Regions from separate parts of the Massilia sp. 05N420 genome, predicted to be linked through region 1. Evidence: predicted binding sites of a transcription regulator. Region 1 holds the regulator's gene; each other region holds the start of a gene.

Evidence for each region. Region 1 encodes sigma-54, which starts transcription at its own class of promoters, with help from an activator protein. Its sites were predicted from a motif close to TGGCANGNAANCTGCTTT; they were not measured.
Region 2: the regulator sigma-54 is predicted to act here: its motif matches at 3,801-3,818, upstream of AC1DIX_RS13410 (ANTAR domain-containing response regulator).
Region 3: the regulator sigma-54 is predicted to act here: its motif matches at 2,632-2,649, upstream of AC1DIX_RS02395 (PEP-CTERM sorting domain-containing protein).

Annotation. Positions count from the first base shown of each region.
Region 1 covers NZ_JBFTMX010000015.1:212,860-225,440, forward strand. Annotated here, with positions in the region: gene AC1DIX_RS12190 (MerR family transcriptional regulator) at 1-325, shown strand, start outside; gene AC1DIX_RS12195 (YqaA family protein) at 246-749, opposite strand; gene ilvA (threonine ammonia-lyase, biosynthetic) at 888-2,453, shown strand; gene queF (NADPH-dependent 7-cyano-7-deazaguanine reductase QueF) at 2,575-3,405, shown strand; gene AC1DIX_RS12210 (PTS sugar transporter subunit IIA) at 3,755-4,237, shown strand; gene hprK (HPr(Ser) kinase/phosphatase) at 4,247-5,182, shown strand; gene rapZ (RNase adapter RapZ) at 5,256-6,119, shown strand; gene AC1DIX_RS12225 (GntP family permease) at 6,166-7,569, opposite strand; gene AC1DIX_RS12230 (enoyl-CoA hydratase/isomerase family protein) at 7,716-8,801, opposite strand; gene hpf (ribosome hibernation-promoting factor, HPF/YfiA family) at 8,906-9,265, opposite strand; gene AC1DIX_RS12240 (RNA polymerase factor sigma-54) at 9,368-10,864, opposite strand; gene lptB (LPS export ABC transporter ATP-binding protein) at 10,867-11,643, opposite strand; gene lptA (lipopolysaccharide transport periplasmic protein LptA) at 11,643-12,203, opposite strand; gene lptA (lipopolysaccharide transport periplasmic protein LptA) at 12,204-12,581, opposite strand, start outside.
Region 2 covers NZ_JBFTMX010000016.1:199,427-205,203, forward strand. Annotated here, with positions in the region: gene AC1DIX_RS13390 (hypothetical protein) at 1-569, opposite strand, end outside; gene AC1DIX_RS13395 (S9 family peptidase) at 651-3,068, opposite strand; gene AC1DIX_RS13400 (hypothetical protein) at 3,204-3,371, opposite strand; gene AC1DIX_RS13405 (hypothetical protein) at 3,398-3,637, opposite strand; gene AC1DIX_RS13410 (ANTAR domain-containing response regulator) at 3,829-4,461, shown strand; gene AC1DIX_RS13415 (CmpA/NrtA family ABC transporter substrate-binding protein) at 4,470-5,624, shown strand.
Region 3 covers NZ_JBFTMX010000003.1:86,367-92,143, reverse strand. Annotated here, with positions in the region: gene AC1DIX_RS02410 (hypothetical protein) at 1-116, opposite strand, end outside; gene kefF (glutathione-regulated potassium-efflux system oxidoreductase KefF) at 218-739, shown strand; gene kefC (glutathione-regulated potassium-efflux system protein KefC) at 744-2,552, shown strand; gene AC1DIX_RS02395 (PEP-CTERM sorting domain-containing protein) at 2,687-3,343, shown strand; gene AC1DIX_RS02390 (alpha/beta fold hydrolase) at 3,503-4,414, shown strand; gene AC1DIX_RS02385 (glycoside hydrolase family 43 protein) at 4,467-5,447, opposite strand; gene AC1DIX_RS02380 (TonB-dependent receptor) at 5,472-5,777, opposite strand, start outside.

The DNA.
Region 1 (12,581 bases):
GCGCCTGGACCTGATCCAGCTCGGCCAGAACCTCGGCTTTTCGCTGAATGCGATCCGGACGGTGGTGGCGCTGCACGGCGATGCGCTCAAGGATGCGCTGCTAGGCAAGCTGGAAGCGCGGCTGGAAGAGATCGACCGCCTGAGCGCCATCCTGGCTGCCCAGCGCAGTTCGGTGCTCGAAGCGAAGGAACGGGTGCAGGCGGCCGTGGCCAGCGGCGATTGCCGGGTGCAGGCGGCCTGGGAAATCACCCGAACACGCGGCCCGTCATCTCCCCAAGCCACTTCCACCACCCGTCCGGCACGTACAGCAAAGTCACGGTCATGAAGATATAGCGCCCGAACTTGCCGATCGCCATGTACATCACGCTGGACCAGAACGGCAGGTGCAGCCAGCCGGCCAGGGTGCACAGCGGATCGCCGATGCCGGGCACCCAGGACAGCAGCATGGTCTTGGAGCCGTAGCGCGCCAGCCAGTGGAACCAGCGCGACTTGCGCTCCTTGGCGAAAGCGACCTTGGCGCGGTAGCCGATCCAGTAGTCGACCATGCCGCCCAGCGTGTTGCCGAGGGTGGCGACCAGGATCACCGGCCAGAACATGGCGGGGTTGGCTTTCACCACCGCGAACACGGCCGGTTCCGAGCCCAGCGGCAACAGGGTGGCCGAGACGAAGGCGATCAGGAAGACGGAAGTCAGGCCGACGGTTGGCACAGCAAGGACTTTCAGCAGCCAGAGGACGGCGGACTCGATCATGGGTGGGGTTGAATGAAGAGCAGGATAGGTCCATTATAATGAGGAAAAACCCACCGCCACGACACGGTAGGCCCCGCTCCATCCCGCGCCGCCCGCCGTACTGCACGCCTCGGTTATCCGCCTTGCAAGACAGTCCTGATGTCGCCTCCGGAATCCACTATCACATCCGCCATGACTACCGACTACCTCAAGAAAATCCTGACCGCGCGCGTCTATGACGTGGCCCAAGAAACCCCGCTCGAACTCGCGCCGACGCTGTCCCAGCGCATCGGCAACCGCATCTATTTCAAGCGCGAAGACATGCAGAGCGTGTTCAGCTTCAAGCTGCGCGGGGCCTACAACAAGATGGCGCACCTGCCGCTCGAGCAGCTCAAGCGCGGCGTGATCTGCGCCTCGGCCGGCAACCATGCCCAGGGCGTGGCGCTGTCCGCGAGCCGCCTCGGCTGCCGCGCACTGGTCGTGATGCCGACCACCACGCCGCCGGTGAAGATCAACGCCGTCAAGGAACGCGGCGGCGCCAACGTCGAAATCGTGCTGCACGGCGACTCCTATACCGACGCCTACAACCACGCCCTGCTGCTCGAGCGCGAGCAGCAGCTGACCTTCGTGCACCCCTTCGACGATCCGGACGTGATCGCCGGCCAGGGCACGATCGGCATGGAGATCCTGCGCCAGCACTCCGGCCCGATCCATGCGATCTTCGTGGCGATCGGCGGCGGCGGCCTGATCTCCGGCGTCGGCGCCTATGTGAAAGCGGTGCGCCCGGACATCAAGGTGATCGGCGTGCAGACCGTCGATTCCGATGCGATGGCGAAGAGCCTGAAGGCCGGCGAACGCGTCACCCTGCCCGACGTCGGCCTGTTCTCGGACGGCACCGCGGTGCGCCTGGTGGGCGAGGAAACCTTCCGCATCGCCAAGGAAGTGGTCGACGAGATCGTGATCGTCGATACCGACGCGATCTGCGCCGCGATCCAGGACGTGTTCCAGGATACCCGCAGCATCCTCGAGCCGGCCGGCGCGCTGGCCGTGGCCGGCGCCAAGGCCTATGTCGAGCGCTCGCTGCTGACCCGCAATCCGGTCAAGAACGAGACCCTGGTGGCGGTGGCCTGCGGCGCCAACATGAATTTCGACCGCCTGCGCTTCGTGGCCGAGCGCGCCGAAATCGGCGAGGACCGCGAAGCCGTGTTCGCCGTCACCATTCCCGAGCAGCGCGGCAGCTTCAAGCGCTTCTGTGCCCTGGTCGGCCCGCGCAACGTCACCGAGTTCAATTACCGGATCAGCGACGAGCGCGAAGCCCACATCTTCGTGGGCGTGCAGATCGGCAGCCGTAGCGAATCCGGCATGCTGGCCCGCACCTTCGAGGAGCACGGTTTCCGCACCCTCGACCTCACCCACGACGAGCTGGCCAAGCTGCACATCCGCCACCTGGTCGGCGGCAAGAGCGCGCTGGCGCACGACGAACTGCTGTACCGCTTCGAGTTTCCGGAGCGTCCGGGCGCGCTGATGCGTTTCCTGGACAGCATGGCACCGAACTGGAATATCTCGCTGTTCCACTATCGCAACCAGGGTGGCGACGTCGGGCGCATCCTGGTCGGGCTGCAGGTGCCTTCGGGGGAGATGGATGAGTTCCGGCAATTCCTGGCTAGTCTGGGGTATCGCCACTGGGATGAAACCAACAATCCCGTCTACAAGCTGTTCTTGTGATTGCGGCGTGGGCACAGGGTGTCCACGCGTAATTCAGCGCAGTAATTGGCATAAAGGTGTACGATACGCGGCTTTGCCGACGCGGCGATCCCGCGTCAAGTCCCGCACCTCGAGACTGAATATGACCAATACCCCTGATCAATCGCCGCTCGGTAAGACCTCGGCCTACCAGACCCAGTACGCGCCCGAGCTGCTGTTTCCCATTCCGCGCCAGCAGAAGCGTGACGAGCTCGGCCTGAAAGGTACGCTGCCCTTCTTCGGCGTCGACATCTGGAACGCCTATGAGCTGTCGTGGCTGAACATGCGCGGCAAGCCGCAGGTGGCGATCGCGACCATCACGGCCCCCGCCGATTCGCCCAATATCGTCGAATCGAAGTCCTTCAAGTTATACCTCAACTCCTTCAACCAGACCCGCCTGGCGAATACGGACGCCCTGCTGGCCCTGCTGCGCGAAGACCTGTCGACTGCCTTCGGCGCGCAAGTAGCCGTGACGCTCACCCAGCCGGAAGACTTCGGCAAGCTCAAGATGGGCGAGCTGGAAGGCGTGCTGCTGGACCGCCTCGACATCGAGGTCGACAATTACAGCCCGGCACCGGAACTGCTCAAGGCCAGGCACGACGAAGCCGCGGTCGAAGAGACGCTGGTATCCCACCTGCTGAAGTCGAACTGCCTGGTCACGGGCCAGCCGGACTGGGGCACCGTGCAGATCCATTACGCCGGTCCGCAGATCGACCAGGAAAGCCTGCTGCGCTACCTGATCGGCTTCCGCGAGCACAACGAATTTCACGAGCAATGTGTCGAGCGCATCTTCACCGACATCCTGCGCCAGTGTAAGCCGCACAAGCTGGCGGTCTACGCCCGCTACACGCGGCGCGGCGGGCTCGACATCAATCCTTGGCGCGCGAATTTCAGCGCCGGCAAGGCGCCCAATCTGCGCACCGCCCGGCAGTAGAAAAATCCAGGCATTGTCCCCATCTAGTGTTCGTTTCCAGCGACAGAACCGTGGCATCAAAGCGACGTCAATCGTTTCGCAGTGACGAAGCGCAGACTGGGCATGCTGGCAAGTTTCGGCTAGAAAATACGGAAGATGGGTCTGAAATTCGCCTTTCCATTCGAGAAATTTGAAATTTCGTAGCGGATATTGCGTGTAGATACAAAACGATTGCGCGCGATCAAACCGATGTTTGGCCACAGGGATAAAACAGCCAGTCGTACAGACGCGAAATCGAATGTCATGGCCATGAAACAGGCCTATAATTCCCGCTCGCAAGAACCTGGGTGTACCGCAACAGAAGCGTGTTATGACTAATCTAAGCAAAATCCTCTCGCTCGAAAACGTTCAGCTCGATCTGGAAGTGTCGAGCAAGAAGCGCGCCTTTGAACAGGCCGGCCTGATCTTCGAGAACAACTGCGGCATCGCCCGCTCGACGGTCTCGGACAACCTGTTCGCGCGCGAACGCCTCGGTTCGACCGGTCTCGGTCATGGCGTGGCCGTGCCGCATGGCCGCATCAAGGGCAGCAAGAGCCTGAAGTCGCCGCTGGCCGCCTTCGTCCGCCTGGCCGAGCCGATTCCCTTCGAATCGCCGGACGGCCAGCCGGTCAGCCTGCTGTTCTTCCTCCTGATCCCGGACCACGTGACCCAGCAGCACCTGGAAATCCTGTCCGAAATCGCCGAACTGTTCTCCGACGAAGCCGTGCGTACCGCGCTGGCCACCGATCCGGACCCGCGCTCGGTGCATGAACGCATTATCAACTGGCAACCGAGCCTGCAGGCACTGGGTTAGAATAAGGCCATGCTCCAGACTCCGCTGACCATCCAGAGGCTGTACGACGACAATCGCGATAGCCTGCAACTTGGCTGGTTCGCGGGCTTCCCCGGCGGCGAGCGCCTGATCTCGGGCGACGCCGTCTCGGCCGCCGACCAGGTTGGCCACCTGAACCTGATCCACCCGGGCCGCATCCAGGTGTTCGGGCACCAGGAACTGAATTACTACCAGCGTCTCAAGTCGGGCTCGCGTAGCCACATGATCGGCGAAATGATCGCGGGCGGCCCGCCGGCCCTGATCATCGCCCAGGGCCTGGACACCCCGCCGGACATCCTCGCCATCTGCGACGAGCAGAACATTCCGCTGTTCTCGACCCCGCTGCCGGCCGCCCAGGTCATCGACTTCCTGCGGGTCTATTTATCGAAGAAACTGGCGCAGCGCGTCATCATGCACGGCGTGTTCATGGACGTGCTGGGCGTGGGCGTGCTGATCACCGGCGATTCCGGCCTCGGCAAGAGCGAGCTGGGCCTGGAACTGATCTCGCGTTCGCACGGCCTGGTGGCCGACGACGCGGTCGAATTCTCGCGCATCGCCCCGAACATGATCGAGGGCCGCTGCCCGCCGCTGCTGCAGAACCTGCTCGAAGTGCGCGGCCTGGGCCTGCTGGACATCAAGGCGATCTTCGGCGAGACCGCCGTGCGCCGCAAGATGCGGCTGAAGTTGATCGTGCATCTGGTCAAGCGCGGCGCGCTGGACGAGGAAGTCGAGCGACTGCCCTTCCACTTCCCGACCGAGGACGTGCTCGGCCTGCCGATCCGCAAGGTCGTGATTCCCGTCGCGGCCGGCCGCAACATCGCGGTGCTGCTGGAAGCCGCGGTGCGCAATACCATCCTGCAGCTGCGCGGTATCGATACGCTGCAGGAGTTCATGGAACGTCAACGCCAGGCGATGAGTGGCGATTAGGTTCTGAGTTACCACCATCGCAACTGGCCTGGCCACTGGCGACAAGGTCTTACCGTTGCGGTATGATGGACACATGCGAATCGTTCTCATCACCGGTATCTCGGGTTCCGGCAAGTCGGTAGCCCTCAATGTTCTCGAAGACGCAGGCTACTACTGCGTCGACAACCTGCCGCCCGCCCTGCTGCCTTTGCTGGTCGAGACAGTCAATGGCGCCGACAGCAAGTGCGTCGCCGTCGCCGTCGACGCCCGCAGCGCCGAGTCGCTGGCGGAACTGCCGGCCACGGTCCGCACGCTGCGCGAACAAGGGCATGACGTCAAGGTGATGTACCTGACTGCCAGCACCCATTCGCTGGTGGCCCGCTTTTCCGAGACCCGCCGCAGCCATCCGCTGTCGCACGAGCTGCGCCCGGGCGAGAACCCGGCTTCGCGCCGCACGCTGATCGAATGCATCTCGGAAGAGCGCGACCGCCTGGGAGCGATCGAGAAGCTGGGCCATGTGATCGACACCTCGGAAATGTCGGCGAACAAGCTGCGCGCCTGGGTCAAGGAACTGGCCGAGATCGAATTCGCGAAGCTGACCCTGTATTTCGAATCCTTCGCCTTCAAGCGCGGCGTGCCGCTGGACGCCGACTTCGTGTTCGACGTGCGCGCCGTGCCGAATCCCTACTACGATGTGACCTTGCGCCCGCTCACCGGCAAGGACGCGCCCGTCATCGCCTTCCTCGACGCCCAGCCCCAGGCCGTCGAAATGCTGGCCGACATCCGCGCCTTCGTGGCCAAATGGCTGCCCTCGTTCAAGACCGACAACCGCAGCTACCTGACGGTGGCGGTCGGCTGCACGGGTGGACAGCACCGCTCCGTGTACATGGCGGAACGGCTGGCGGCTTACTTCGGCGAATCCGAACGGGTGGTTGTGCGGCATCGCGAGCAGCACTGATAGCCGAACCGGGATCCCCGCCTCCGCGGGGACGACGAGCTAACACTCACACCAGCCCGGTCGCGTAAAACACCCCAATCACAAAGAACACCGCCAGCGTCTTGATGACGGTAATCGCGAAGATCTCGCGATACGACTCGCGGTGCGTCAGCCCGGTCACCGCCAGCAGGGTGATCACGGCGCCGTTGTGCGGCAGCGTGTCCATGCCGCCGCTGGCCATCGCCACCACGCGGTGCAGGACTTCCATCGGAATGTGGGCCGCTTCGGCGCCCTTGATGAACAGGTCGGACATCGCGGCCAGCGCGATGCTCATGCCGCCCGAGGCCGAGCCGGTGATGCCGGCCAGCGAACTGACCGACACCGCCGCATTCACCAGCGGGTTCGGAATCCCCTTCAGGGCATCGCTGACGACGATGAAGCCCGGCAGTGCGGCGATCACGCCGCCGAAACCGTATTCGGACGCGGTATTCATCGCCGCCAGCAGGGCGCCGCCGACGGCTTCCTTCGAACCGCTGGCAAAGCGCTGGCTGACGCGGCGGAAGGCGGTCGCGAGCACCAGCAGGATGCCGAGCAGCAGCGCGGCTTCGACCGACCAGATCGCCAGCACGCTCTTGACCGTGGCCGTCAGCGGCGTGTGCACGCCCGGCAGCACTTCGGGCGGCACCGTATAGGCGCCGGCGCCGTACCAGACCGGGATCATCTTGGTGAACGCGAAGTTGGCCACGCCCACCAGCACCAGCGGCAGCACCGCGATCAGCGGATGCGGCAGCGCTTCCCGGTTCGCCTCCGCCTCGGGCACATCGGCGTGCGCGCCATAGCCCTCGCCTTTCGCCATCGCGGCGCGGCGGCGCCATTCCAGGTAGGCCAGGCCGACCACGATGATGAACACCGAACCGATGGTGCCGAGCACGGGCGCGGCCCAGCCGGTGGTCTTGAAGAAGGTGGTCGGGATGATGTTCTGGATCTGCGGCGTGCCCGGCAGCGAATCCATGGTGAACGAGAAGGCGCCCAGTGCGATCGCGCCCGGCATCAGGCGCTTCGGAATATTGCTCTGACGGTAGAGCTCAGCCGCAAACGGATACACGGCGAACACCACCACGAACAGCGACACGCCGCCATAGGTCAGCAGCGCGCACACGGCGACGATCACGGCGTTCGCGCGCGAGCGGCCGATGTAGCGGATCGCCGCCTGCACGATGGATTTCGAGAAACCGGACATCTCGATGACCTTGCCGAACACGGCGCCCAGCATGAAGACCGGGAAGTAGAGCTTGACGAAGCCGACCATCTTTTCCATGAAGATGCCGGAAAAGACCGGCGCCACGGCGGACGGGTCGGTGAACAGGACCGCGCCGAGGGCGGCGATCGGTGCGAACAGGATGACGCTATAACCGCGGTAGGCGGCCACCATCAGGAAGGCCAGCGCGGCCAGGACGATCAGAAACGACAAATTGGACTCCTCTATTGTTGTGCTTGGCTATGCCATTATTTCATTGCCTGATGAAATCATCGCATAAATTCGTGCTTATGCTGCAACGCATTATCGGTAGGCGAAAAAAAACCCGGCGGATGCCGGGGCGGCGGAGCGGGCGCCGCTTATGCCAGGTGGCGCAACGGATGCGCATGCGCCGGCCACACCGGCTCGAAGAAGCGCGCCACCATCTCCGGCGTGACGGCATCCAGCGCGGGCGGGTTCCACTTCGGCGCATTGTCCTTGTCGATCACCAGCGCGCGCACGCCTTCCAGCACTTCGCCGTGTTCGAAGTTGCGGCGCACCAGCGAGCGCTCCATGCGCAGGCAGGCAGCCACGTCCATCGTGGCGCCGCGCACCAGCATCTCGCGCGTCACGCACATCATCAGCGGCGAGCGCTGGCGCATCGCGGCCAGGGCCTTCTGCGCGAATGGGGTGTCATCGCCCTCCAGCGAGACCATCACGGCCTGTACCGAGTCGGCGCCAAAGTGCCTGTCGACCAGCGCGCGTTGCGCTTCGAGTTCGCTGGCGCCGGCCTGCTGCGCGAACGGCGCGGCGAAGGCGCGGATCGCATCGGCCAGCTGCTTGCCCGGCGTCGCAGCGATCAGCGCATGCAGTGCCGGCAGTTCGGCGCCCGGCACGAACACGTCGGCCAGGCCGACGTAGAGCGCATCGGCGGCGCCGATGGTCAGCCCCGTCAGTCCCAGATGCATGCCGAGCGCGCCCGGCGCATGCGACAGGAAGTGGCTGCCGCCGACGTCCGGGAACAGGCCGATGTTCACCTCGGGCATGGCCATCTTCGTGCGTTCGGTCACGATGCGCAGGCCGGTCTCGGGCCCGCCCTGGGCGATACCCATGCCGCCGCCCATGACCACGCCGTCCATCAACGAGATATAGGGTTTCGGATAGAAGTGGATCAGGTGGTTCAGCGCGTATTCTTCGGTAAAGAAGTCTTCCAGCAGCGCACTGCCTCCAGTGGGCGTGGCGCGCCCGGCCTGGTGGAAGAAGCGGATGTCGCCGCCTGCGCACAGGGCTTTCTCGCTGCTGCTCTTGATAACGACGGCGTCGACGTTCGAATCGTCGCGCCAGGCCAGCAGGGTCTCCGTCAGTGCGCGCACCATCTCCAGCGACAGCGAGTTCAGGGCCTTGGGACGGTCGAGGGTAATGATGCCGGTGCCGCTGGCAACGCGGGTCTGCACGTATTCGCTCATGTTCTTTTATTTATTGAAATGGAAAACGGCATTGTAGCGCGGCCCGGAAAACGAAAAGGGCGCCAGATGCGCCCTTCCTTGCTTGTGCTGCGCCAGCGGAAGGATCACGCTGTAGCGGCAGCTTCTCCTCCATCGTTGGGTATGCGCTTGAGCGGTGTACTACTGTGATCCTGCAGCATCTGCTTGTACTTCTGCACCTGCCGGTCGAGCCGGTCCATCAGCATGTCGATCGCGGCGTACAAGTCGTGCGCGGCGCTGGCGACGTGAACGATCTTGCCGGCGAGGCGCAAGTTGATCTCGGCCTTCTGGCGTTTTTCTTTCTCGGTGAGATTGTCAATGCAGAGGATGACGTGGGAGTCGATCACTTGATCGAAATGGCGGGTGATGCGTTCGAGCTTGTTCTGTACGTATTCACGGATTGCCGGGGTTACATCGAGATGATGTCCGCTGATAGTGAGATTCATACACACTCCTTTGATGATGCGCTGCCTGTCGTACGCGCATACCACGCACCAGGGCAGCGTTGTTGCAAGAAGCTTGCTGCAAGAGCTTGCTGAAAGAGCTTGCTACAGAGATTTACGGAGGCTGACGGGAGGGATCTTCAGCGCCTCGCGGTATTTCGCTACCGTGCGGCGTGCGATAACCATTCCCTGTTCCCCTAGCATCTCCGCGATCTTGCTGTCGGATAAAGGGTTTTTGGGGTCTTCTGCTCCTGTGAGTTGTACGATGAGAGCCCGGATCGCGGTCGAGGAGGCTTCTCCTCCTGCCTCGGTCGCGACGTGACTCCCGAAAAAGTACTTCAACTCGAACATGCCGTGCGGCGTCAGCATGTATTTCTGAGTTGTGACACGAGAAATTGTGCTCTCGTGTAGACCTAGTGTATCAGCTATCTCACGTAAAACAAGGGGCCGCATGGCAACGGCGCCATGGGAGAAAAAGTTCCGCTGGCGCTCCACGATTGCTTGAGCTACCCGAAGGATAGTATCGAAGCGCTGGCGCATGTTTTTGATGAGCCATTTTGCTTCCTGCAACTGCGCCGCCAGCTGGGATTCCGATTTTCCCTGCTTCATCAAGGTGGCATACAGGCTGTTCACGCGCAGGCGCGGCATCACCTCGGGATTCAGCTGCACGCTCCAGCCGTCCTTCGCGCGGCGCACGATCACGTCCGGCACCACGAAGTCGGAAACGTCGGAAGCGAAGGCCGCGCCCGGATGCGGATTGCAATGGCGGATCACGGCCTGGGCTTCGCGCAGGTCTTCGTCGTCGCAGTCGAGGGCTTTCTTGAGCTTGTTGAATTCGCGCTGCGCGAACCAGGTCAGGTAGCGTTCGACGATGGTCAGCGCCATGCGCCGCGTGACCAGCGGCACGCCCGGCATGCGGCGGATCTGCAGCGCCAGGCATTCGGCGGCGCTGCGCGCGCCCACGCCGGGCGGGTCCATGCTTTGCACCAGCGCCAGTGCGGTGCGCAGCTCCTCGAATTCCACTTCGAGTTCGGCCGGCAGGCGCGCATGCAGCTCGTCCAGGGTTTCTTCGAGGTAGCCGTTGTCGTCGAGGGTGTCGACGACGATCTCGACCAGCGCGCAATCGCGCGGCGACATGCAGGTCAGGCGTACCTGCTCCATCAAGTGTTCGCGCAGCGAGACCGGGCTGGCTTCCAGCTGCGGGCGGCCATCCTCTTCCTCGCCGCCGCTGCCGCTGCCGGAACGGCCAGACTCGCCCCAGTCCATGTCGTGCTCGGCGCCGCCGGCATCGCCGTTGTCGCTGTCGCCGCCTTCGGCTTCGGCGCCACCGCCGCCATTGCCCTCCTCGCCCTGGCTGGACGAGGGCGGCGAGTCGGGCGTGGTCGAGGTCGACGCGCCGTTGTTGATCGCGCCGTCGGCCAGCAGGCGCACCGAGTGGTCGAGCGGATCGTCGAGGCGTTCGAGCAGCGGGTTGTCGCTGAGGACCTGTTCAATCTCCTGGTGCAGCTCGAGAGTGGACAGCTGCAGCAGCCGGATCGACTGCTGGAGTTGCGGTGTCAGCGCAAGGTGCTGTGAGGTCTTGAGTTGCAGCGTCTGTTTCATGACTACATCCGGAAATGTTCACCCAGGTAGACGCGGCGGACGGATTCATTCGCGATGATGTCGTCCGGGCGTCCCGACGCCAGCACCGCGCCCTGGTTGATGATGTAGGCACGGTCGCAGATGCCGAGCGTCTCGCGCACGTTGTGGTCGGTGATCAGGACGCCGATGCCGCGCTCCTTCAGGAAGCGCACGATGCGCTGGATCTCGATCACCGCGATCGGATCGACGCCGGCAAACGGCTCGTCCAGCAGCACGAAGCGCGGGTTGGTGGCGAGGGCGCGCGCAATCTCCACGCGGCGCCGTTCGCCGCCCGACAGCGACAGCGCCGGGTTCTCGCGCAGCTTCTCGATCTGCAGCTCGGCCAGCAGCTCGTTGAGGCGCTCCTCGATGCGGTTCTTGCCCAGCGGCTTGCCGTCCTCGCGCTGCAGTTCCAGCACGGCGCGGATGTTCTCCTCCACCGTCAGCTTGCGGAACACCGAGGCTTCCTGCGGCAGGTAGGACAGGCCCAGCATGGCGCGCCGGTGGATCGGCAGGCTGGTGATGTCGGTGCCGTTGATGACGATGGCGCCGGCGTCGGCCGGCACCAGGCCCACGATCATGTAGAACGAGGTCGTCTTGCCGGCGCCGTTCGGGCCGAGCAGGCCGACCACCTCGCCGCAGGCGACCTGCAGCGAAACGTCGCGCACCACCAGGCGCTTGCCGTAGCTTTTCTGCAGCCCCTTGGCCACCAGGGTGCTGCCGCCGCTCGCGATGGCGGCGGCGTCTGCGTGTACATCCATCATTGCTTTCCTGCTTCCGGTTGCCCGGCCGACGCAGTGCGGCGCGGATAAAAAGTAAAACTGGCGCGGGCCTTGCCGGGCCTGTCGACGCCGCTCGGGTCGTTCAGGTTCAGCAGGACTTCCTTGCGCGCATCGTAGGCGATGAATTCGCCGCCCATTTCACGCATCACGTTGCGGCCTTCCAGCTGCCTGATGGCGGCGTTCGAACTGAACTTGACGACCTCGGTGCGCTCGTCGTACTCGATGCGCTCGGCCTGGCCTTCGTCCCACTGCTCGGGGCCGCTGTCGCGCTTCTGGCGGAACGACGCCGGCTTGCCGGGCGCCGCGACCAGGACGATGGTCTTGTAACCGTCCGGCGCTTCCTTGATCTCGGCACGCTCGGCCTTCAGCAGCATGGTGCCGCGGGTGGCGGTCACGCCGCCGGTCAGGACCACGGTTTGCGTGACCTGGTCCAGGGTCCCGTTGCCGCCGACCACCTTCAGCGGCTTGAGCGCATCCGCCCGCTCCGCCTGCGCCAGCGGCGCCAGCAACAGCGCGGCAGCGGCAAGGACGGCCTTCATTTACTGCTTCCCTGCCGGCGCCGCCGGCGTGGTCGCGGGAGCCGCCGCCGGCGCGGTACGGCGCGGCGCGATGATGATCGTGCCGCGTCCGCCGCCCGGCTTGCTTTCGCCGCTGGTGTCGTTGAACACGTTGGCCTGCTCGGTGCGGTTGTCGTAGGAGATGAACGGGCCGTTCACCTCGCTGGTCATGCGCTTGCCTTCGAGCTGCTTGACGACCGCGTTCGAGAACAGCTTGACCAGCTCGGTGCGCTCGTCGTATTCGATGCGCTGGGCCTGGCCTTCGACCCACAGGTCGGGGCCGCCGTCACGCTTCTGGCGGAAGGTCGCGGGCTGGCCCGGCGCGGCGGTCAGGGTCACCGCCATATAGCCTTCCGGCGA
Region 2 (5,777 bases), on a different contig from region 1:
ATGGTGGCGCTGACGGAGGCCGTGAAGCCGTCCTCGAGCAGGGCCGCCGGTCCGGCGCCGGCGGCAGGCCTGGCGCCCGCCTTGTCCTTCACCAGCACCAGGGTCTGGGGCTTGCCGCCCGCGGGCGGCAGGACGGCGCTGATCACCGCGTGGCGCAGCGAACCGTCCGCATGCGTGGCCTTGACGTCCACCTGCAGCGGCACCTTGCTGCCGTCGGCCAGGCGTCCGGCCAGACTTTCTCCGCGCCTGACGTCGCCCGGCGCGAACACCTGGCCGAAGCTCAGCGGAATGGCGGCCTTGTCCTTGCCCTCTTCGGCGTCGACCTGCACGCCGGTGATCGCCCCCTCGATGCCGGCCTTGAAGTCGATGTCGGCCAGGACGGCAGCGGGCTGCTGGGCGGCGCCTGACGAAGGCAGGCCGGCGGCGGGAGCGCCTGGCGCGGCCTTGCCGTAGCGGGACTGCAGCACCTTGGCGTCGTCGAGCTGGCCGGTCTCGGGCAGGCTCTGGGCCCGGGCGGCGGGAAGAAGGGCAGCGAGGAACAGGACGAACGCGGGACGGAATGCAGGCATGGCGGTGTCTGGGGCTGAAATGAAAAGGGCGCCTTGAGGCGCCCGATGCTGAAGCGCCCGAAGGCGCCCCGATCATACCGCTTATTGTCCAGCGGGCGCTTGCTTGAGCGTGCGCTCGAACAGCTGGTAGATGCGGCGGTACTCGTCATACCAGCTTTCCGGCTGGACGAAGGAGTGGCGCTCCATCGGATACGGCGCCAGTTCCCAGTGATCCTTCTTCAGCTCGATCAGGCGCTGGGCCATGCGCACCGAGTCCTGGAAGAACACGTTGTCGTCGACCATGCCGTGGGCGATCAGCAGATGGCCCTTCAGGTTCTGCGCGTACTCGATCGGCGAGGAGACCTTGTAGGCTTCCGGGTCGAGCTCCGGCGTGTTCAGGATATTCGCCGTGTACTCGTGGTTGTAGGTGGTCCAGTCGGTCACCGGGCGCAGCGCGGCGCCCGACTTGAACACCTCCGGTGCGCGCAGCAGGGCCATGAAGGTCATGAAGCCGCCGTAGCTGCCGCCGTAGATGCCGACGTTGTTCGCATCGCCCTGCTGGTTGGCGACCATCCAGTTGACGCCGTCCAGGTAGTCCTCCAGTTCCGGGTGGCCCATCTGGCGGTAGATCGCGCTGCGCCATTTGGCGCCATAGCCTTTCGAGGCGCGGTAGTCCATGTCCAGCACCACGTAGCCCTTCTGCACCAGCAGGTTGTGGAACATCTGCTCGCGGAAGTAGGGCGTGTAGCGGTGCGAGACGTTCTGCAGGTAGCCGGCGCCGTGCACGAACATCACCACCGGATACTGCTTGCCCGGCTCGAGCTGGGCCGGGCGGTAGAGCTTGGCCCAGATCGGCTCCGCACCGTGGGTGGACGGCACCGTCACGAACTGCGGCTGGATCCAGTCGCGGGCCTTGAAGTCGGCGGTGCGGGTGTCGGTCAGCCTGACCGCCTCGCCGCCGTTCGACGGCAGGGTGGCGATCTGCGGCGGCAGGTAGGGGCCGGAATAATGCACCAGCAGCTTGCGCTGGTCCGGCGACAGGCGGAAGTCCTCGACGCCGCCATCCAGCTTGCTGACCTCGCGGGTGGCGCCGTCCTTTGCGTTGACGACGCAGACTTCATAGGTGCCCGGATCCTTGCGGTTGCAGAGCAGCCAGGCGGTGTCGCCGTCGCGCGACCAGGCCACGTCCTGGGCTTCCCACTTGCCCTGGGTGAGCGCGCGGGTACGGCCGGCGCCGTCCAGGGTGTAGAGGTGGGAGTAGCCGGTTTCCTCGGACAGGTACCAGAGCGTGGTGTCATCCGGCAGCCAGCCGAATTCGCTGTTGTCGAAGTTGACCCAGGCCTGGTCCGTCAGGCGGTGCACCGGCTTGAGCGCGGCGTGCGGCAGATCGACGGTGGCGATCCAGCGGTCCTTGTTGTCGACCGAGCGCAGCATCACGGCGGCGTTCGCGCCATTGGTGCTCCAGACCACGGTCTCGCCGTCGAAGCCGATCTTCACCGGACGGTTGCCCTTGAGCGGATCGAGCTTGCGCTCGGCACGCAGGGAGGCCAGCGGATCGTCCTTCACGCCTGGCAGGACGTCGAAGGACAGGTCTTTCACCTCGCGGGTCTGCAGGTCGATGAGTTTGAGGCCGTTCGGACGCGGATCCTTGCGGCCGACGCGGGTGCGCTCGTCCGAGGTCTCTTCATAGCCGCTCTCCGTCACGTAGCGCGGCATCTTGCCGACGCGGCCCTTGTCGGCATCCTTCGGGCCGGTCACGACCAGCAGCCAGCGGCCGTCCGGCGACAGGTGGGTGTTCACGATGGCCAGCTTGTCGCCCAGGTAGATCGGGGCCGGGGCGCGGGTCGGATCGACGCGGCGCTCTTCCTCCTCACGGGCGCGGGTGGCGTCGCGATCAGTCTTCTGGCGCTTGAGGGTGGCGATCAGGCGCAGCTGCATGTCGCGCAGCGCATCCGGATCCTGGACGGCCGGGTCCTTGGCCGCGCGCGGCAGCGCCAGCGGCGACACCAGGCGGCTGGCGCGGTCCCAGCTGGCCCAGTCGTCACCGACGCGGAACTGCACGCTGCGGCCGTCGGCGGAATACTGCACGGCGGCGATGGCGACGCCGCTGGCGCGCGAGATCTGTACCAGTTCGCCGCTCTTCAGGTCGCGCTCGAAGAGGTCGCCGTTGCGCACGAAGGCGGAGCGGGTGCGGTCGCGGTTGTAGACGACCAGCCAGCCGTCCAGTTTGGCGAACTCCGCATCCTCGACCCTGCGCGCCTTGTTCAGGCCGGACGTGGCGCCGGTCTGGTAGACGTCGCGCAGCGGCGATCCGGCGCGCTTCTGTTTATACAGGACCTGCTTACCGTCCCAGCTCCACCATGCGTTTTCCACGGGGTTGCCGATCCAGTCGGGCTGGGCCATGGCCTGGTCGAGGGTGACGGGTGTGCCGGCGTCGGCTGCAATGGCCGAGGTGAGGGGAACTGAGGCCAGCAGCGCGGCAAGGATGGTGAGGGCGGAAGCGGAGACAGGAAGGCGCATCGTCGGTTGTCTGAGTAGAAATTGCAAAAAAGCATTCTAGCTCAGCCGACAGTGATGCAGCGTGGATTCGATTTGCAAAAAACAACGCCCGGCCAATGCCGGGCGTGTGGAGACGCGAGCAACAACCAGGAAAGCTTAGCGCAGCTTCTCCAGGCGCGACGGGTCGCCGATCCACATTTGCGGGTGATCCGCGATCCACAGTTCCGACGGCGCGGTCACGGTCGGGTTGCGGATGAAGAACACGATGCGGGTGACGATGGCCAGGGCCGAGATGGCAACGGTGACGTATTCGACTGGGGTCATGATGGTGTCCTGTGTGAATTACTTAATTACTTGGAGGCGAAGTGGCGCAGCTCGGCCGACAGGCTCGGGCTATGCGATTCGGCGGCGGCGGCCAGCGACAGCATCTCGCGGCGGCTTGCCTGCTCGTCGCGCTTGGCATCGTGGGCGAACCAGCCGCCGTGGGCGACATAGAGTTCGATGGCGAAGGCGCGGATGTTGCGAGCGGTTTCTGCGAGTTGGTGGCGCAGACCTTTGCTCTGCGCCTGGGTGATCGTTGCGGTGCTCATTGTTTTCTCCAATAAATACTGTGTTGTTGCGGTGCAGTATAGGGAACATCGAGACATAAGTGAACTTTTACTTTGTGATGTTCTCCATCATCATGGTGAATATTTCTTGTTGGGTAACTGTGGCTCGTCCTTACTTCGGTTATGCGCCTCGGAAATATCTCTCTGGCCCGGAACTTGCATATTCCCAAGGCATGAAATCGCCACCTCCCGTTCCGCGCACCCTGCGCATCGTCGTGGTCAACACCACACAAGGCACCGGCGAACAGGCCGCGGCGGCCCAGGCGCGGCGCAACACGGCGTTGCGCATCGGGTTGCTGGAATCGGGCTACGACATCGTCGCCTCGCTGCCGGCCGATATCTTCCTGCCCGAACGGATCGCCCAGATCCAGCCGGACATGATCATCATCGACAGCGAATCCGCCGCCCGCGACGTGCTTGAGCACATCGTGATCGCCACCCGCGACGAGCCGCGCCCGATCGTGCTGTTCACCGACGACCAGGATCCGTCCAGCATGGACGCCGCGATCGGCGCCGGCGTGACGGCCTATATCGTGGCCGGGCTGCAGGCCGAGCGCGTGAAGCCGGTGCTGGACGTGGCCCTGGCCCGCTTCCGGCGCGAGCGCAAGCTGCTCGACGAACTCTCCGACACCCGCCGCCAGCTGGCCGACCGCAAGCTGGTCGAGCGCGCCAAGGGCGTGCTGATGGCGCGCAGCGGGCTCAATGAAGAAGAGGCTTACAGGAAGCTGCGCAGTATGGCGATGAACCGGAAGCTGAGGTTGGCGGAGGTGGCGCAGCGGGTATTGGATGTCGAGGATCTACTGTGAAATCAGATATGAAAACCACCCTCCAAGCCGGCTTCATGCCGCTCACCGACTGCGCCCCCCTGATCATGGCCTCGGTACTCGGCCTCGACGAGAAACACGGYATCAAACTCGCCCTCAGCCGCGAACACTCCTGGTCCGGCATGCGCGACCGCCTGCTGAACGGCAGCCTCGACGTCGCCCACGCGCTCTACGGCCTGGTGTACGGCGTCGAGATGGGCATCGGCACGCGCGCGGTGCCGATGGCGGTGCTGATGAATTTGTCGCGCAACGGCCAGGCCATCACCCTGTCGCGCGCGCTGGGCGAGGCCGGGGTGACGGACGGCGCCGCGCTGGCGGTCCAGGTCCGCAGGAGCCGCCGGCGCTTCACCTTCGCCCACACCTTCCCGACCGGGAACCACGCGATGTTCCTGTATTACTGGCTGGCCGCGAGCGGCATCGATCCGCTGCGCGACGTGCAGATGGCGACGGTGCCGCCGGGCCAGATGGCGGCCAGCCTGGCGGCCGGGCATATCGACGGCTTCTGCGCGGGCGAGCCCTGGGGCGCGCGGGCGGTGCTGGACGGCAGCGGCTTCACGGCGGCCACCAGCCAGGACATCTGGCCGGACCATCCCGGCAAGGCGCTGGGCGCCACCGCCGCCTTCGCCGACGCGCATCCGCAGGCTTGCCGCGCGCTGGTGGCGGCGCTGCTGGAAGCGGCGCGCTGGATCGACGCCTCGCCCCTGCACCGCGACGCCACGGCCGAGGTCCTGGCCAGCCCGGCCTATGTGGACGCCGGGCGCGCCACCATCGCCGCGCGCCTGCACGGACTCTACGACGATGGCCTCGGGCGGCGCTGGCAGGACCCGGATCCGCTGCGCTTCCACGCCGGCGGCGAGGCCAACTTCCCCTGGCTCTCCGACGGTATGTGGTTCATGACCCAGCACCGGCGCTGGGGCCTGCTGCGCGAGGATCCCGACTACTATGCCACCGCCGCGCGCGTGAACCGGGTCGGCCTGTACCGCGAGGCCGCCGTGCTGGCGGGCGTGGCGGCGCCTGCCGCGTTGCTGCGTTCCTCGGTGCTGGTCGACGGCCGGATCTGGAACGGCCGCGACCCCGCCGCTTATATCTCGTCCTTCGCGAACGGTGCGCCGCGCCCTGTTTTCGGGCATGGTGCACCGCAATGAAGCGATCCAGCTGACGCTATCCCGGCGTGCCAGAGGGAAGGGCGTCTGGCACGGCTCTTGCAAACACTCCCTGCAAGGATCAACGGCGATCCCCTTGAAATGAATTCAGCCGGTTCAATGAGGAACCGGCGCACAGGACAACGGCGTCCGCTG
Region 3 (5,777 bases), on a different contig from region 1:
CCCGCCGAGCTGGTGCCGTCCTTCGTGACCTGATCGTAGTTGCGGCCTTTCGTATCCTTGCCTTCGCTTTGCATCGACATACCGATCTCCTTGACGGTGAGGTTTCCGGTCATCATAGTCGCACGCCTCGGCACGGCGAATAGGCCCGCGCCCGGCCGAATTGTAGGACATGTCGGGCGGGCCATTGTGGAATAATCAAGTTATGAACGAACAACACATGCTTGTCCTGTATGCCCACCCTGCCCCACACCGTTCGCCGGTCAACCGGCGCCTGGCGGATGCCGCCCGGGCCACACAAGGGGTCATCGTGGAAGACCTCTACAATACCTACCCCGATTTCGACATCGACGCCGAGCGCGAGCGCGCCCTGGTCCGCGACGCCAGCGTTCTGGTCTTCCTGCACCCGATCCGCTGGTACGGCATGCCTTCGCTGCTCAAGGAATGGATGGACGTGGTGATGGTACCGGGCTGGGCCTACGGCAAGCCGGACTCCGTCCTGCGCGGCAAAGGCTACTGGCTGGTCGCGACCACCGGCAGCGGCCTTGACGCCTACCGGCCCGGCGGGCTGCACGGACGCCCTTTCGCCGATTTCCTCGCGCCCTTCGAGCAGACCGCCGCCCTGTGCGGGATGAACTGGATCGAACCGCTGCTGATGCACGGCGCGGCCCAGGCCGGCGAAGCGGCGGTCGAAGCCCACGTGGCCGAATTCACACGCCGCCTGCGCGGCTACGCGGGGTGAGCGGATGGAACACAGCCTGCTGACGAATGCCCTGGTCTATCTCGCCGCCGCCGTGGTCGCGGTGCCGCTGTCGAAACGCCTGGGGATGGGCACCGTGCTCGGCTACCTGGCCGCCGGCATCCTGATCGGCCCCTACGGCCTGAAACTGATTGCCAACGTCGAGGACGCCCTGCACTTCGCCGAGTTCGGCGTGGTGCTGCTGCTGTTCCTGATCGGCCTGGAACTCGAACCGGACCGCCTGTGGGCGCTGCGCCGGCCCATCTTCGGCTGGGGCGGCGCGCAGGTGGTCGTGGTTGCCGCTGCCCTGTTCGGCGCCGCGCTGCTGGCCGGCGTCAACTGGAAGCTGGCCCTGATCGGCGGGCTCGGCCTGTCGCTGTCGTCGACCGCCATCGCCCTCGCCTCGCTGGAGGAACGCAACCTGATGCCGACCCCGGCGGGCCAGGCCGGCTTCGCGATCCTGCTGTTCCAGGACATCGCCGCGATCCCGATGATCGCCATCGTGCCGCTGCTCGGCATACCCGACGAAGCCGGTTCGAGCGGCAACTTCTGGCTGGCCACCTTCAAGGTCGTCGGCGTGCTGGCCGGGATCATCGTCGGCGGCCGCTACCTGGTGCGTCCGCTGCTGCAGGTCATCGCACGCACCGATACCCGCGAGATCTTCACCGCCTTCGCCCTGCTGCTGGTGATCGCGATCGCCCTGCTGATGCAGTGGATCGACATGTCGATGGCGCTCGGCTCCTTCATGGCCGGCGTGCTGCTGGCCGATTCCGAGTACCGCCACGCGCTGGAGACCGACCTCGAACCCTTCAAGGGCCTGCTGCTCGGCCTGTTCTTCATCGCGGTCGGCATGTCGGTCGATTTCGCCGTCTTCCTCGCCCATCCCTGGCTGATCCTGGGGCTGGTGGCCGGCTTCCTGCTGATCAAGACCGCCGTGCTCTACATTCTGTCGCGGGTATTCGGCATGGCCCGCGGCCAGCACCTGCAGTTCGCCCTGCTGCTGTCCCAGGGCGGCGAATTCGCCTTCGTCGTGTTCGGCGCGGCCGCCACCGCACGCGTGTTCAGCGAAGATACCGCCTCGATGCTGGTGGTCGTGGTCGCACTGTCGATGGTGGTCACGCCGCTGGTGCTGATGGCCTACGACAAGCTGTCGGCCCGCCGCGAAGCCGCCGGCGCCAAGCCCGAAGCCGACGCCATCGAACCGAACGAGGACCATGTGATCGTTGCCGGCTTCGGCCGCTTCGGCCAGATCGTCGGCCGCTTCCTGAACGCGAACGGGGTCAAGCTGACGGTGCTGGACCACGACCCCGACCAGATCGAGGTGCTGCGCCGCTTCGGCTTCAAGGTCTTCTACGGCGACGCCACCCGCGCCGACCTGCTGCGCGCCGCCGGCGCCGCGCGCGCCCGTGCGCTGGTGGTGGCGATCGACGACATCGAAGACAGCCTCGACCTGGTCGAGACCGTGCGCCGCGAGTGGCCGGAACTGCAGATCTTCGCCCGCGCCCGCAACGTCACCCACTGGTACCAGCTGATGGACCGCGGCGTCACCATGATCGAAAGGGAGACCTTCGAATCGGCCCTGCAGCTGGGCCGCACCGTGCTCACGGCCGGTCTCGGCCATAACGCCTATCGCATCCGCCAGGCCGCGCTGAAGTTCCGGAAGCTCAATATCGCCAACGTGCAGGCGGTCTATCCCTACTATAAGGACCGCGAACAGTATGTGTCGATGGCCAAACGGGCGCGCGAAGAGCTGGAAGAGATGATTGCGCGCGATCGCCAGGCGCAGGAAGGCGAAACCCGGCATGACTGGGACTAGCCCGATGAGTGTCGGATTTATTTACACAAATACATTCCATTTTCCGCTAAACAATTGATTTTTATCAGCAATTGTTTTATGGCATAGTTTTTGCTGTGAATTAAAGGCAAGTCCACCATAAAAAAGGGAATGTAATGAAACCAAGCTACCTGAAAGCCTCCATGCTTCTTTGTGCCGTCCTCGGCGCTTTTGCTGCAGACGCGACTGCCTCGGTCATRGACAACACGTCGATCGTCTCCAGCATTTCTCCGTTTGGCTATTCCGACACAGCCACATACGGCCAGACCTTTACAGTCGGTAGCGATAATGTGTTGAACAGCTTCTCGATGTACCTGTACGGCAATAACCAGTCGCTCGATTTCCGCGGTTATGTGGCCGGCTGGGACGGCAGCAAGGCCACCAGCATTCTCTACACGAGCCCAACGCGCTCGGTGACCCCTGGCCAGGGGCTGATGGAATTCTCCTTCGACACCGGCTCCCTGAGCCTGACGGCGGGCCAGAAATATGTGATGTTCCTTTCGGTCTCCGACCTCGGCACCCAGGGATACAGTACCTACAACATGCCTGCGACGAACAACAGCTATGCCGGTGGCGATTTCGTCTATTTCAATAACGGCTTGGACTTCGGCGCGCTGACGACCCAGGCCTGGGAGTGCCGCGAGTGCGGCTTCGGCGACGTCGCATTCAAGGCAGCGTTTTCGCCCTCGACCGGCGATGTACCGGAGCCGGCGTCGCTGGCCTTGCTGGGATTGGGCTTCGCCGGCATGGCTGCCCTGCGCCGCAAAACGTAATCATTGCGATCGCCGACCGGAAGCCCGCCACGTGCGGGCTTCCTTGTTCAGGACACTATCATATCTTTCAGGCAGCTTTTTCCGGCGCCCCAAGTTAGCATCCTGTCCACCTGCCCCGCAGCGCATGCGGCGGCTTCCGATCACGAACCAGGAGACAAGATGCAGCTCACTATGCTTTCCCGCCGTTTCACCCTCAAGGCCGCCACAGCGGTGGCAGCCCTCGCCCTCCTCGGCGCATCCGCCGGCGCCTGGGCCGCGCCCTTCGAATCGACCCGCATCACGGTCCGCACCGAAGGCGCCGGACCGGACGTGATCCTGATTCCCGGCCTGAACTCCTCGCCGCGCGTCTGGGCCGAAATGATCAAGGCCGTGCCCGGCTACCGCTACCACCTGGTGCAAGTCTCGGGCTTCGCCGGCCAGCCGAAAGCCGGCAACGCCGACGGTCCGGTCGCCGCGCCGGTGGCCGAAGACATCGACCGCTACATCAGGGAAGCCGGCCTGAAGCAGCCGGCCGTGATCGGCCACTCGATGGGCGGCACGATCGGCATGATGCTGGCCGCGCGCCATCCGGCCGACCTGTCGCGCCTGATGGTGGTCGACATGGTGCCCTTCCTGGGCATGTTCTTCGGCGGCCCCGGCGCCACAGTCGCCAGCGTCGAGCCGATTGCTGACCGCATCGCCACCGGTATCCGGACGGCCGCGCCCGAGGAACGCAGCAAGCGCGCCGTCGAGACCATCAACGGCATGGTCGCCACCGAGTCCATGCGTGCCGGCGCGATCGACGACTCGATGCGCAGCGACGTCGACGTCGGCGCCCGCGCCTACCGCGAACTGCTGGTGACCAACCTGGGGCCGGAACTGCCGAAGATTTCAGTGCCGGTGACCGTGCTGTACGTCCAGCCGAAGAGCGTACCGATTCCGGCCGAGCAGTTCGATGCGGTCTACAAGGGCGTGTTTGCGCCGGTGCCGGCCTTGAGCCTGAAGCGCATTCCGGACAGTGCCCATTTCATCATGTGGGATCAGCCGGTGCGGTTCCAGGCTGAGGTAAAGGAATTCCTTGACGGACGCTGAAGGCAGCGCGAACTCCGGCCTCCGATCTACACCTTCGCGGCAAGTGGCAGGGTCAGCGCGGTGCCGCCTGCTCCGTCCAGCTCGGCCCGCCGCTCACCGGCTTCCCATCGACCCAGTCGATGCGGTCGATGCACATCCGGCGCGCCGTCCGCGCCGGATCCCAGGCGTGGTAGACGATCCAGGTCTCGCTGCCGTCCGGCGACGTCGTAAAGGAATTGTGTCCCGGCCCCAGCAGCTCGCCGGAGGCCGGGGTGCGCATCAGCAGTGCCTCGTGGCCGCCTTCGGGCCGGCGGTACGGCCCTTCTGGGTGCTTGGCGATCACGTAGCTGACGCCGTAGTTCTCCTTCTCCCAGGCGCCGCCGCTGTAGAAGCAGTAATAGTGGCCGTCGTGGTACAGCACCGCCGCACCCTCGACCGTGTGCCAGTCGACAACCTTGCCGTACATGGAGCGGTCCTTGCGGAACACGTGCCAGTCGTGGTGCGGGCGCACCACCGTGCGCGGCTCGCCGGCCAGGGTGCACATGTCGAGCAGGCGGTCGACCACGATGCCGGTGCCGATCCGCTCGTCGTGCGCCATCTCCAGGAAATCGACGCAATAGTACAGCCACCAATTCCCGTCCTGGTCGCGGAAGGGATGGGCGTCGATCGAGAAGGGCTGGTCCGGCACCAGTAGCTTGCCGGCGTCGAGGAAGGGGCCGGCCGGATGGTCGGCCACCGCCACTCTCAGCTTCTGGTCGGTGCCCTCGGGCGCGTTGCCGGACGAGTAGTACATGTAGAAGCGGCCGTCGTGGCTGGCCACTTCCGGCGCCCAGAAATGCCAGCCCTGCCCGGCCTCCATGCCCGCGGCCGGCATCAGGGCGTGGCCGAGCGCTTCCCAGTCCACCAGGTCGTTCGAGCGCAGTACCGGGATCTGGCGGCCGTCATCGCCGCCGGGGGCGGTGCCGTAGGCGTAATAAACCCCTTCGTGCCGCAGCACGAAGGGATCGGCGAAGATGTCCGGATAGACCGGATTCCGGTAAGTCTTCCGCATCATGAGACCCTGGAGCGAGATGTGAGCTTAGAGCGAGAAGCGCAGGCCCAGCCCGTAGGTGGTCGGATTGTAGCGGATGTCGCGCGGACGGATCGGATCGTTCAGGTAGCTCTCGTAGTTCTCCTTCGTGATATTGATCGCGTCAAACTGCAGGGACACGTTCTTGTTGATTGCGTAGGACAAGCTCAGGTCCACGAAAGTTGCAGCCTTCACGTAACGGTCCTGGCCGAAGCGCGGCTCGGCGATCTGCTCGACGTAGTCGCCGCGGTGGGTGGACGTCAGGCGGCCGGTGATGCCATTGCCCTCGTACAGCAGGGCAAAGTTGTAGTTCTT